Marinomonas mediterranea MMB-1: one gene and its partner. Each later gene encodes a partner of the first gene's protein in a complex. Links are inferred from orthologs where the notes say so. Each region holds a gene or a part of one and is shown in the gene's direction. Other genes may lie near its edges.

The links. Proteins that work in one complex are often made in the same cells at the same time.
Region 2: the proteins of mfd (region 1) and uvrA are in contact, whole or in part, in a crystal structure (PDB 4DFC), measured with the Escherichia coli proteins. The link is inferred for Marinomonas mediterranea MMB-1 from one-to-one orthologs.

What each region holds. Positions count from the first base shown.
Region 1 is NC_015276.1:2,861,341-2,867,078, forward strand. Bases 1,035-4,976 are described here. They hold mfd (transcription-repair coupling factor), read left to right. Parts: upstream 1,035-1,365; coding sequence 1,366-4,776; downstream 4,777-4,976. Other genes in these bases: folX (dihydroneopterin triphosphate 2'-epimerase), read left to right, coding at 1,035-1,362; MARME_RS13045 (hypothetical protein), read left to right, coding at 4,773-4,976. Also shown: MARME_RS13030 (Na(+)-translocating NADH-quinone reductase subunit A), read right to left, coding at 1-537; more of folX, read left to right, coding at 994-1,034; more of MARME_RS13045, read left to right, coding at 4,977-5,576; MARME_RS13050 (methyl-accepting chemotaxis protein), read right to left, coding at 5,735-5,738. UniProt on the Escherichia coli protein: Couples transcription and DNA repair by recognizing RNA polymerase (RNAP) stalled at DNA lesions. Mediates ATP-dependent release of RNAP and its truncated transcript from the DNA, and recruitment of nucleotide excision repair machinery to the damaged site.
Region 2 is NC_015276.1:265,900-270,200, reverse strand. The notes cover bases 899-4,301. They hold uvrA (excinuclease ABC subunit UvrA), read left to right. Parts: upstream 899-1,278; coding sequence 1,279-4,101; downstream 4,102-4,301. Other genes in these bases: MARME_RS01345 (MFS transporter), read right to left, coding at 899-974. Outside these bases: more of MARME_RS01345, read right to left, coding at 1-898. UniProt on the Escherichia coli protein: The UvrABC repair system catalyzes the recognition and processing of DNA lesions. UvrA is an ATPase and a DNA-binding protein. A damage recognition complex composed of 2 UvrA and 2 UvrB subunits scans DNA for abnormalities.

The sequences.
Region 1 (5,738 bases):
CGTTAAACCATCAGCAAAAGCTTCTGCGTTGTCAGCCAACACAAGTTCTGGGTCGGCAGCTAAAGGATTTGTATCAATCGCCGTCACAAAAATAGAGCGAGGCGCAGTATCAACTGCTGGCACTTTTGAAAATGGTCGCGTGCGAAAAGCGGTCCATAGTCCAGAGTCAACTAAATTCGTTACAACAAGATCTCGATCTAAAGAGTTCAAATCTGAGCCCGCATACTTCGCGAACTCGACAGAATCATCGCCTTCTACATCAATCACTACCGACTGTAACATACGACGTTCGCCACGATTAATCGTAGAAACGACGCCTGAAGCGGGCGCAGTGTACTTCACACCTTCCGTTTTCTTATCTGTGAAGATAACCTGTCCCTTTTTGACCTTGTCACCTTCCTTGATCAGCATAGTAGGTTTCATACCATGGTAATCAGGGCCGATAACCGCAACCGACTTCGCTGCAGGAGCATTATCAATCTTTTGATTGGGGGCTCCGCTAATCGGTAGATTTAGGCCGTTTGTAATTTTATACATATGTTCTGCCCAACAATGAAATTGAACACCAAAGCGTTTGTGCCTTCAAACTAGATTCCCCTCCGGGACAACAACCCAGTTTCTAATAAACGTCTTTTATGACATTTAAAAAACACAATCTCACTTCACCAAAAAACCGGAGTATTATAGAGATCATTAGTTCCTTTGACTACCATGTGGTAATTCCTTTACCACCGTTCTTTGCATTTTTCTTGCTAAATAACGAAATAAATCTCATAAAATGGAGAAAAAATCGCCAACGGTTCACCATATTGTTATTAAACGACTATTTTGTTTTTTCATTGCCAACGCACTCCTTCCAGAATATACCTGCAAATTTCCATCATGACGCGGTTGCCACACTATTTTAAAACCGAGACAATATCGGCAGCGTAAAACCCGTGGCAACAGAAACACCAAACAAACTATTGATCTATCAAATTTAGGAGTTAAGCATTGCAAAGCCATCACGCCAAAATATGCATAAAGGATCTTCGATTAAGGACCTACATAGGCTTCAATGATGAAGAGCGCAGTAACAAACAAGATGTTATTATAAACGCCTCTATTGAATACCCAGCTACCAACGCCTGCTCAACGGACGATGTCGATAACGCAGTTAATTACAAAACCATTTGCAAGAAAATCATCGCGCATGTCGAAGCAAACCGTTTTTTACTACTGGAAAAGTTGGCTGCTGATGTTCTGGACATTTGCCTCGAACCTAATCAAGTCAAAAAAGCATCCGTCGAAATAGACAAGCCACACGCTCTTCGCTTTGCAGATTCTGTTTCTTTCACCTTAACCGCCTCTAAAGACCAATAACTTATGGACAACCGCTTCAAGCTAAACACTAAGCCTGGCTACAAAAACACCTTCCAAGGTATACCTAGCACATTACATGCCGTACAGCTTCTTGAACTCAGCAAAACAAACTCATGCCCTATTTTGTTTATAGCAAACACGGTTTCAGAGCTTAATGACCTTGAAGACGCGCTGTCCTTTTTAATAAAGAATGAAACCGAAGTACTGCGATTTAGCGAATGGGAGACCCTACCTTACGATGCTTTTTCACCGCATCAGGATATTATTTCTCAACGCTTAGAAACACTAGCAAACCTTCGTGACACAAAATCATCCATCATATTAACCACTATAAATGCGGCAATGACTCGGCTATGTCCAGCAAGCCACATAGACTCACAACGCTTCCACGTTAAAACCGATCAAAGCGTTTCTACAGAGACATTGGCTAACCGCTTAACGAATGGCGGCTATTTAAATGTAGACACTGTTCGAGAACACGGCGAATTTTCTATACGCGGCGCTCTTATGGATGTTTTTCCGATGGGAGCGGACGCCCCTATTAGGATTGACTGGTTCGACACTGAAATAGACAGCATCCGATACTTTGACCCCGAAACACAGCGCAGCACAGAGAAAGTTAAGGAAGTAAAAATACTGCCTGCGAAAGAGTTTCCAACGACTCAAAATGGCATACAATTTTTTCGTCAGCGCTTCAGGGAACGTTTCGACGTTGACCCGTTATCGAGTCCTATTTATCAAGACATATCATCAGGACTCATGCCTGGAGGCATCGAGTACTACCTGCCTCTTTTCTTCGAAGAAACGGATTGCCTTTTTGACTACTTACACAGTAGTACCTGCATCGTTAGAAGCAAGACAGTCAATGACTATATTGCCTCTTCACTGTTGGATATAAAATCTCGACACGAGTCATTAAACTACGATCTAGAGCGACCAATACTCACGCCAAAAGAAGTCTTTCTAGAAGACAGCGAAATATTTGCCGAGTTAAACAAATTTGCCGCCGCAGTCTTTGACGAAGAAGGCACAAACGACGTCTTCTCTACGATACCCGAGCTCACCGTCAACTCTAAACTCGACAACCCACTAGAGAGCCTAAGCAAGTTTCTACAATCACAAAACCTGCCTATCTTAATCTGCGCGGAAAGCGCCGGCAGACGAGAGGCTTTAATAGAGCTGTTAAACAAGAACAACCTAAAACCAGAATACATAGGCGACTGGCAACGATTCACCGACAAGAAACCCACGTTTGCGATAACAGAAGGACTTCTAACGCGCGGCTTCATTCAAAACGAAGCCTACGCAGTCATTGCAGAAAGCGAACTCATGGGTGAGCGTGTGTCTCAACAAAGACGACGCAAACACTCCGACGTAAACGAAGATGCGATCATTCGAAATTTGACCGAGCTTCGCTTAGGCGCGCCTGTTGTCCACATCGATCACGGAGTTGGCCGTTATCTAGGACTTACCAATTTAGAAATAGACGGACAGGAAACTGAGCTACTGACGCTTGGCTACGCCAACGAAGCAAAGCTTTATGTCCCGGTATCGTCCCTACAGCTTATTTCAAGATACACGGGCGCTGACGAAGACAATGCACCACTGCATAGACTGGGCACAGAAAAGTGGAGCATCGCCAAACAAAAAGCCGCAGAGAAAGCTCGCGACACAGCGGCGGAACTGTTAGAAATATACGCAAAACGTGAAGCACGATCAGGCTACGCATTTTCCAAACCAGACGACCAATACGCCTTATTTTCAGCCAGCTTTCCATTCGAAGAAACGCCAGACCAACAAATGGCAATTGACGCTGTTATAAAAGACATGTCAACGGGCAAACCGATGGATCGTTTAGTATGTGGTGACGTTGGCTTTGGTAAAACTGAAGTCGCAATGCGTGCTGCCTTCTTAGCGGTTCAAAGCGGCAAACAGGTTGCTGTCTTAGTGCCAACCACACTGTTAGCCCAGCAGCACTACGAAAACTTCTGCGACCGCTTTGCGGACTGGCCTGTTCAAATTGAACTACTGTCCCGTTTTCGATCAGGTAAACAAACAAAAGAAGCCATCTCTCGACTTGAAGAAGGCAAATCGGACATCGTCGTTGGCACACACAAACTCATACAGGGCGACATCCAGTTTTCCAATTTGGGACTGGTAATTATCGATGAGGAACATCGATTTGGCGTAAAACAGAAGGATCAGTTTAAAGCACTTCGAGCAGAAATCGACGTACTAACACTGACTGCAACACCAATCCCTCGTACATTGAATATGTCGCTGTCCGGCATCAGAGACCTTTCAATCATTGCAACACCGCCTGCGAAACGCTTATCAGTCAAAACATTCGTCAAGAAAAAGGACGATCACCAAATTAAAGAAGCCATTTTGCGGGAACTGCATCGCGGTGGACAGGTTTACTACCTTCATAATGAAGTCGAGACCATTCAAAAAGCCGCCGAATTCATAACAGAACTGGTACCTGAAGCACGCGTAATAGTCGGTCATGGACAAATGCGTGAACGAGAACTAGAACAAGTCATGTCAGACTTCTACCACAAACGTTCCAACGTTCTAGTGTGTTCGACTATTATCGAAACAGGCATCGATATCCCGAACGCAAACACCATCATCATAAACAGGGCCGACAAATTTGGCCTTGCTCAACTTCACCAACTTAGAGGTCGGGTCGGCCGATCACACCACCAAGCTTATGCTTACTTACTAACCCCTCAAGACCGAAAAGTAACAGGCGACGCAGAAAAGAGGTTAGAAGCCATTACCATGGCCGACACGCTTGGAGCAGGCTTTACACTTGCCACACACGACTTGGAAATTCGCGGAACAGGTGAACTACTAGGCGAAGGTCAAAGCGGCCATATCGAGCACGTCGGATTCTCGCTGTTTATGGAGATGCTCGATCGGGCAGTCAAGTCGCTTAAAAACGGAGAAGCCCCCAACGTGGACATCACCTCTCCAATGCAAACTGAGATCAACTTACGCATTCCCGCTCTCATTCCAGACGATTACCTAGGCGATGTGCACACACGACTCATGCTCTACAAGCGCATTGCAAATGCGGAAACCGAGGACGCTCTAAAAGAACTACAAGTCGAAATGATCGACCGTTTTGGCTTACTGCCCGACGCAACCAAAAACTTATTTAGGCAAACAAGCCTAAAGTTAAAGGCCGAAAAATTAGGTATAGTAAAAATAGAAGCCAACCAAAAAGAAGGAAAACTTCATTTTGGTAAAGAAACACCGGTTGATCCGATGAAACTCATCCAGCTCATTCAGAAAAAGCCAAATCAGTTTAGATTAGCTGGAGCAGACACCTTGCGATATGTTGTAAGCATGACCAGTGCCGACGACAGATTCCAACAAACCTATAAGACCTTGGAACTATTACATTGAAATTCGCAAAGCTACTCATAATCACCACCGCATTTACAACGTACTCTTACGCAACAGAGATCGACTTAGCGAGTATTGATCCCGATAAGGCACGAGCATACCAAGCCTACCTCCTCACATTTGAGTGGCCACAAGGCACATCCACGGAGGAAATAACGTACCAAGAGATCAAAAACAGCACGACGATCCCATCGTACGACATTCCAGTGGACAGCGCTGACAGCACCACCCTGCCAGCCACGATAGAACCTCTATTTAATACATTTGACCGGTTCAATGAAAAAGTAGGGAAGCACGCGAAAATACTCGCTAATGAAAAGTGGACCCTGATATTCCCAGAAGCAGGTTTCACCCATCATGAAACATTTCACAGTACGGTAAACGAGAACGGGTATGCTGATTTGTCAGGAGAGTTTTCGGTCAAACTAGGACGCTATCTTGAAACAACGCTGAACTATCATCACTATTTGTTCGCGCATGATGAGAGCGACTTAACGCCGTCTGCACTGCCCCAAGACAATAACGTGGATCGCCCTCAAAGCGATACCGAGAACACGGATGCCGCACCAATAGAAAACACGACATTTAATAGACCAACCAAAGTATTTAATTTAGCGCTGAAAAACAAAACCGCCAGCAAGAAAATTAATTACCTAGACCACCCCATTATCGGAACCCTTTTGTACTTTGTTCCGATGGAACTGGAAGACGCCATTGAACAAAAAGCACTAGAGTCCTTTACCCCAGATTTGGGAGAAAACAAAACCCAAGAAGACCTGACCTCAAATGAGCTTGAATAAGGTTCTCAATAAACAAAAAAAGGCCTTTCGAAGAAAGGCCTTTTTTATTCACTCTACATTAATTGTTTATACGAAATAACCGCTTCAAATTAGCCATACTTCGCTGTAACGAACGATCCGTCAACCCAGCATACTAGCCAGTACCTAAGCGATGTGCACTAC
Region 2 (4,301 bases), 2.6 Mb from region 1 along the record:
AATTTACTGATCAAAGAAGGCAAGGTCGCTTCAAGCGTGTTAAAGGCGATGAAGAACGCACACACCCAAACTGCAAACACCCATAATACTGTAGTCCAGCCCATAAGTAATGTGGAAATACCGATTGTCGCGATGACAATCAATAATATTAATTTCATTTTACCGCGTGCTTCGGCCATGATCACCAGAGGCAACATGCCAATAAATGCAAGCCCCATAACCACTAAATACAAAACACTGTGCATCCCCAGTGCTAAGTCAAAACGCTCCAACAAAATCGTCGGAATCGCGACAAACAAAGCGGTTAACGAAGCATGCAATAATAAGACGCTGATGTTTAAAAAGCGCAGCTGACCGTTTTTTAACACACGCGCTAAAGCTACTTTACTTGGCGTCGTGTCTCGCTTAAAGCTGTGTTGTGTGACATTGGGCACTGCAAACAAGATTAAGCCAATACCGACGATAGAAAACGCGAAAGATAAATAGAACAAGCCGGTTAAGCCAACTAGGTCAAACAACCAAGGCCCCAACACCAGAGAAATCATAAACGAGGCACCAATACTGATACCAACGGTCGCCATGGCTTTGGTTCGGTTTTGTTCTCGGGTGACATCACTTAACAATGCCATTAACGTACTAGCAATGGCGCCAGCTCCCTGCACTGCCCGTCCAGTAATAAGTTGATACACATCGTCTGCGTTGGCACAAATAAGGCTACCCAATGCAAATAGGATCAAACCGATAAAGATAATAGGTTTTCGGCCAAAATGGTCTGACATCATCCCCATTGGGATTTGCAAACTTGCCTGACTAAAACCATAAATACCGATCGCAACACCAATTAATGCAGTGCTTGCACCACTTAAGTCATCTGCTGCAATGCTGATAACGGGCATAATAAGAAATAAGCCCAACATGCGAAATAGATACACCAAGGCGAGCGCCAATACAGAACGACGTTCAATAAGATCCATAATAAGCCTAAATTATAGCCTGAAAAGGGGTTATACAGCGTTTTAGATACGTGCCGACATCCTAACAAGTGATTGAAGATAAAGGATATTTCTTCAAAAATACGCCCAAATTCATCGTACTCGCGTATAAGCTTGAGAAGGGTGATGACTTACGCTTTGCCTTTTTAGCCCTAGGGTAAATTAAAAAAGATGAGCGATTTTACTAAAAATACCGTTGAAGCTCTATTTTAACTACTGTAAAAATAGACAGTTATTATACACAGATTAAAATTTTCCTGTTTTACCCATATTTGGTAGGAGACTCATGGATACCATTACTGTGCGCGGCGCGCGCACTCATAACCTGAAGAATGTGGATTTAGACATTCCACGCGACAAGTTGGTTGTTATTACCGGACTCTCAGGCTCTGGTAAATCCTCGCTGGCGTTTGACACTTTGTACGCGGAAGGACAACGTCGCTATGTAGAGTCTTTGTCCACTTACGCTCGGCAGTTCCTTTCCATGATGGAGAAGCCAGATATTGATCATATCGAAGGTCTGTCACCTGCGATTTCGATTGAGCAGAAGTCAACGTCTCATAACCCACGTTCGACCGTGGGGACAATTACCGAAATCTACGATTATCTTCGACTCTTATTCGCACGAGCGGGCCAGCCTAGATGTCCCGACCATGGAGAGCCACTCGAAGCACAAACCATCTCTCAGATGGTCGATAAGGTCTTATCTCTTCCAGAAGAAAGTAAGATGATGCTGCTCGCGCCGATCGTAAAAGACAGAAAAGGTGAGCACTTACATACGATTAGCGATCTGCTATCTAAAGGCTTTATCCGCGCGCGGATCGATGGTTTGGTGATCGATTTAGATGACGCCCCTGCGTTAGAAAAAAATAAAAAACACACGATTGAAGTCGTCATTGACCGCTTTAAAGTCCGTCAGGATCTAAAGTTGCGTTTAGCCGAATCGTTCGAGACCTGTTTGGCGCTGTCCGATGGTATCGCCAAAGTCATCAACATGGACGAGCCCAAAGACGAACATATTTTCTCCAGTAAATTTGCCTGTCCCGTATGTGGTTACAGCCTAACCGAGCTTGAACCGAGACTCTTCTCTTTTAATAACCCTAATGGCGCATGTCAGACGTGTGATGGGTTAGGCACGCATCAGGTCTTCGACCCTGAGAGAGTCATTCAGGACGAATCGCTGACGCTTGCAGAGGGGGCCATTCGCGGTTGGGGTCGACGAAGTATTTTTTACTTCCAGCAACTCAATGCGTTGGCGAATTTCTATGACTTTGATATCGAATCCAAGTACCGAGACATACCGAAAAAGTTCCAAGATAAGATTCTCTTTGGTTCTGGAAAAGATAAGATCGATTTCGTATACATCAATGAACGTGGCGATAAGATGACGCGCTCACATGTCTTCGAGGGTGTAATTCCAAACTTACAACGACGCTATCGCGAGACCGAGTCAGAAAGCGTACGAGACGATCTTTCTCAGTATATTAGCATTCAGCCGTGTAGCGATTGTGGCGGCTCTCGACTAAACCGTGCCGCTCGCAATGTCTTTATCAGCGAAGAGACATTGCCCGAGGTCGTTAAGCTGCCTATCGCGGAATGCTTGAAGTATTTCGATGAGCTACAGCTGACCGGCGCTAAAGGCGAAATCGCGTCGAAAATACTAAAAGAAATCAAAGACCGACTCACATTCTTAGTTAACGTTGGCCTTGAATATTTAACCTTAGACCGACAGGCGGATACGTTATCAGGCGGCGAAGCACAACGCATACGCCTCGCCAGTCAGATTGGCGCGGGTCTTGTGGGTGTCATGTACATTCTGGACGAACCTTCAATTGGTCTTCACCAACGGGATAACGAGCGTCTCATTCAAACGTTGACTCGTTTACGCGACCTTGGCAATACTGTCATTGTTGTCGAGCATGACGAAGACGCAATCCGTATCGCTGATCACGTGGTCGATATCGGCCCGGGTGCTGGCGTACACGGCGGTGAAGTTATTGTCAGCGGAACGCCAGAAGATATTATGGCGTGTGAAAAATCCGTGACGGGGCAATATCTAAACGGCGTGCGTAAGATCGAGGTTCCTGCTTTACGCCACCCAGCGAAAGAAGGCAAACATCTCACGCTACATGGTGCTAAAGGCAACAACTTAAATAACGTTACGTTGAACATACCGTATGGTGTGATGACATGTGTAACGGGTGTTTCAGGGTCTGGTAAATCAACACTGATTAACGGCACGCTCTTCCCGCTTGCAGCTACGGCACTCAATGGTGCAACAACGCTCAAAGCCGCGCCATACGAAAAAATAGACGGTCTAGACTTATTTGATAAATGTGTCGATATTGACCAAAGCCCAATTGGACGTACTCCGCGCTCAAACCCTGCGACCTATACAGGCATCTTCACACCAATGCGTGAATTATTCTCTGCCACTCAGGAAGCTCGCTCTCGCGGCTACAAGCCGGGACGATTTAGTTTTAACGTGAAAGGCGGACGATGTGAAGCCTGTCAGGGCGACGGTGTGATCAAGGTAGAAATGCACTTTTTACCTGACGTTTATGTACCTTGTGATGTCTGTAAGGGCAAACGATACAACCGTGAAACATTGGAGATCCACTATAAGGGCAAAAACATTCACGAATGTTTGGAAATGACCATCGAAGACGCTCGTGAGTTCTTTGATCCGGTGCCCTCTATTGCGCGTAAGCTACAGACTCTCATTGACGTGGGTCTTGGGTATATCCGACTAGGTCAGGCTGCGACGACGCTATCGGGTGGTGAAGCACAGCGAGTGAAACTAGCTAAAGAGCTTTCTAAGCGCGATACAGGCAAAACGCTGTACATTCTTGATGAACCAACAACGGGGCTTCATTTTGCGGATATAGAGCAGCTGCTTAAGGTATTGCATCGCTTACGTGACCACGGAAATACCATCGTTGTAATCGAACACAATTTGGACGTTGTCAAAACAGCAGATTGGATTGTGGATCTTGGGCCGGAAGGTGGCAGCGGCGGTGGCTATATTATTGCGGAAGGAACACCTGAAAAAGTAGCTAAACACGAGGGTTCACATACCGCTCGATTCTTAAAACCGATGCTTTCTTAGCATAGTGCGATAGTTCCTAGAAAAAGCTCTGTACTAACTTATCCACCGACTTAACATTCAAGTTAGTTGGTGGATAAGTTTAGTTTTTGCGCGACTGCTGTGCTCTCAATGTCTCTTCTTTAATGCGCTTTTATCTAATTAGCCGGTATCGCCTGAGCTCTTATCTAAATCGTGTTTTATCCACATAGTTGTTACAAGAT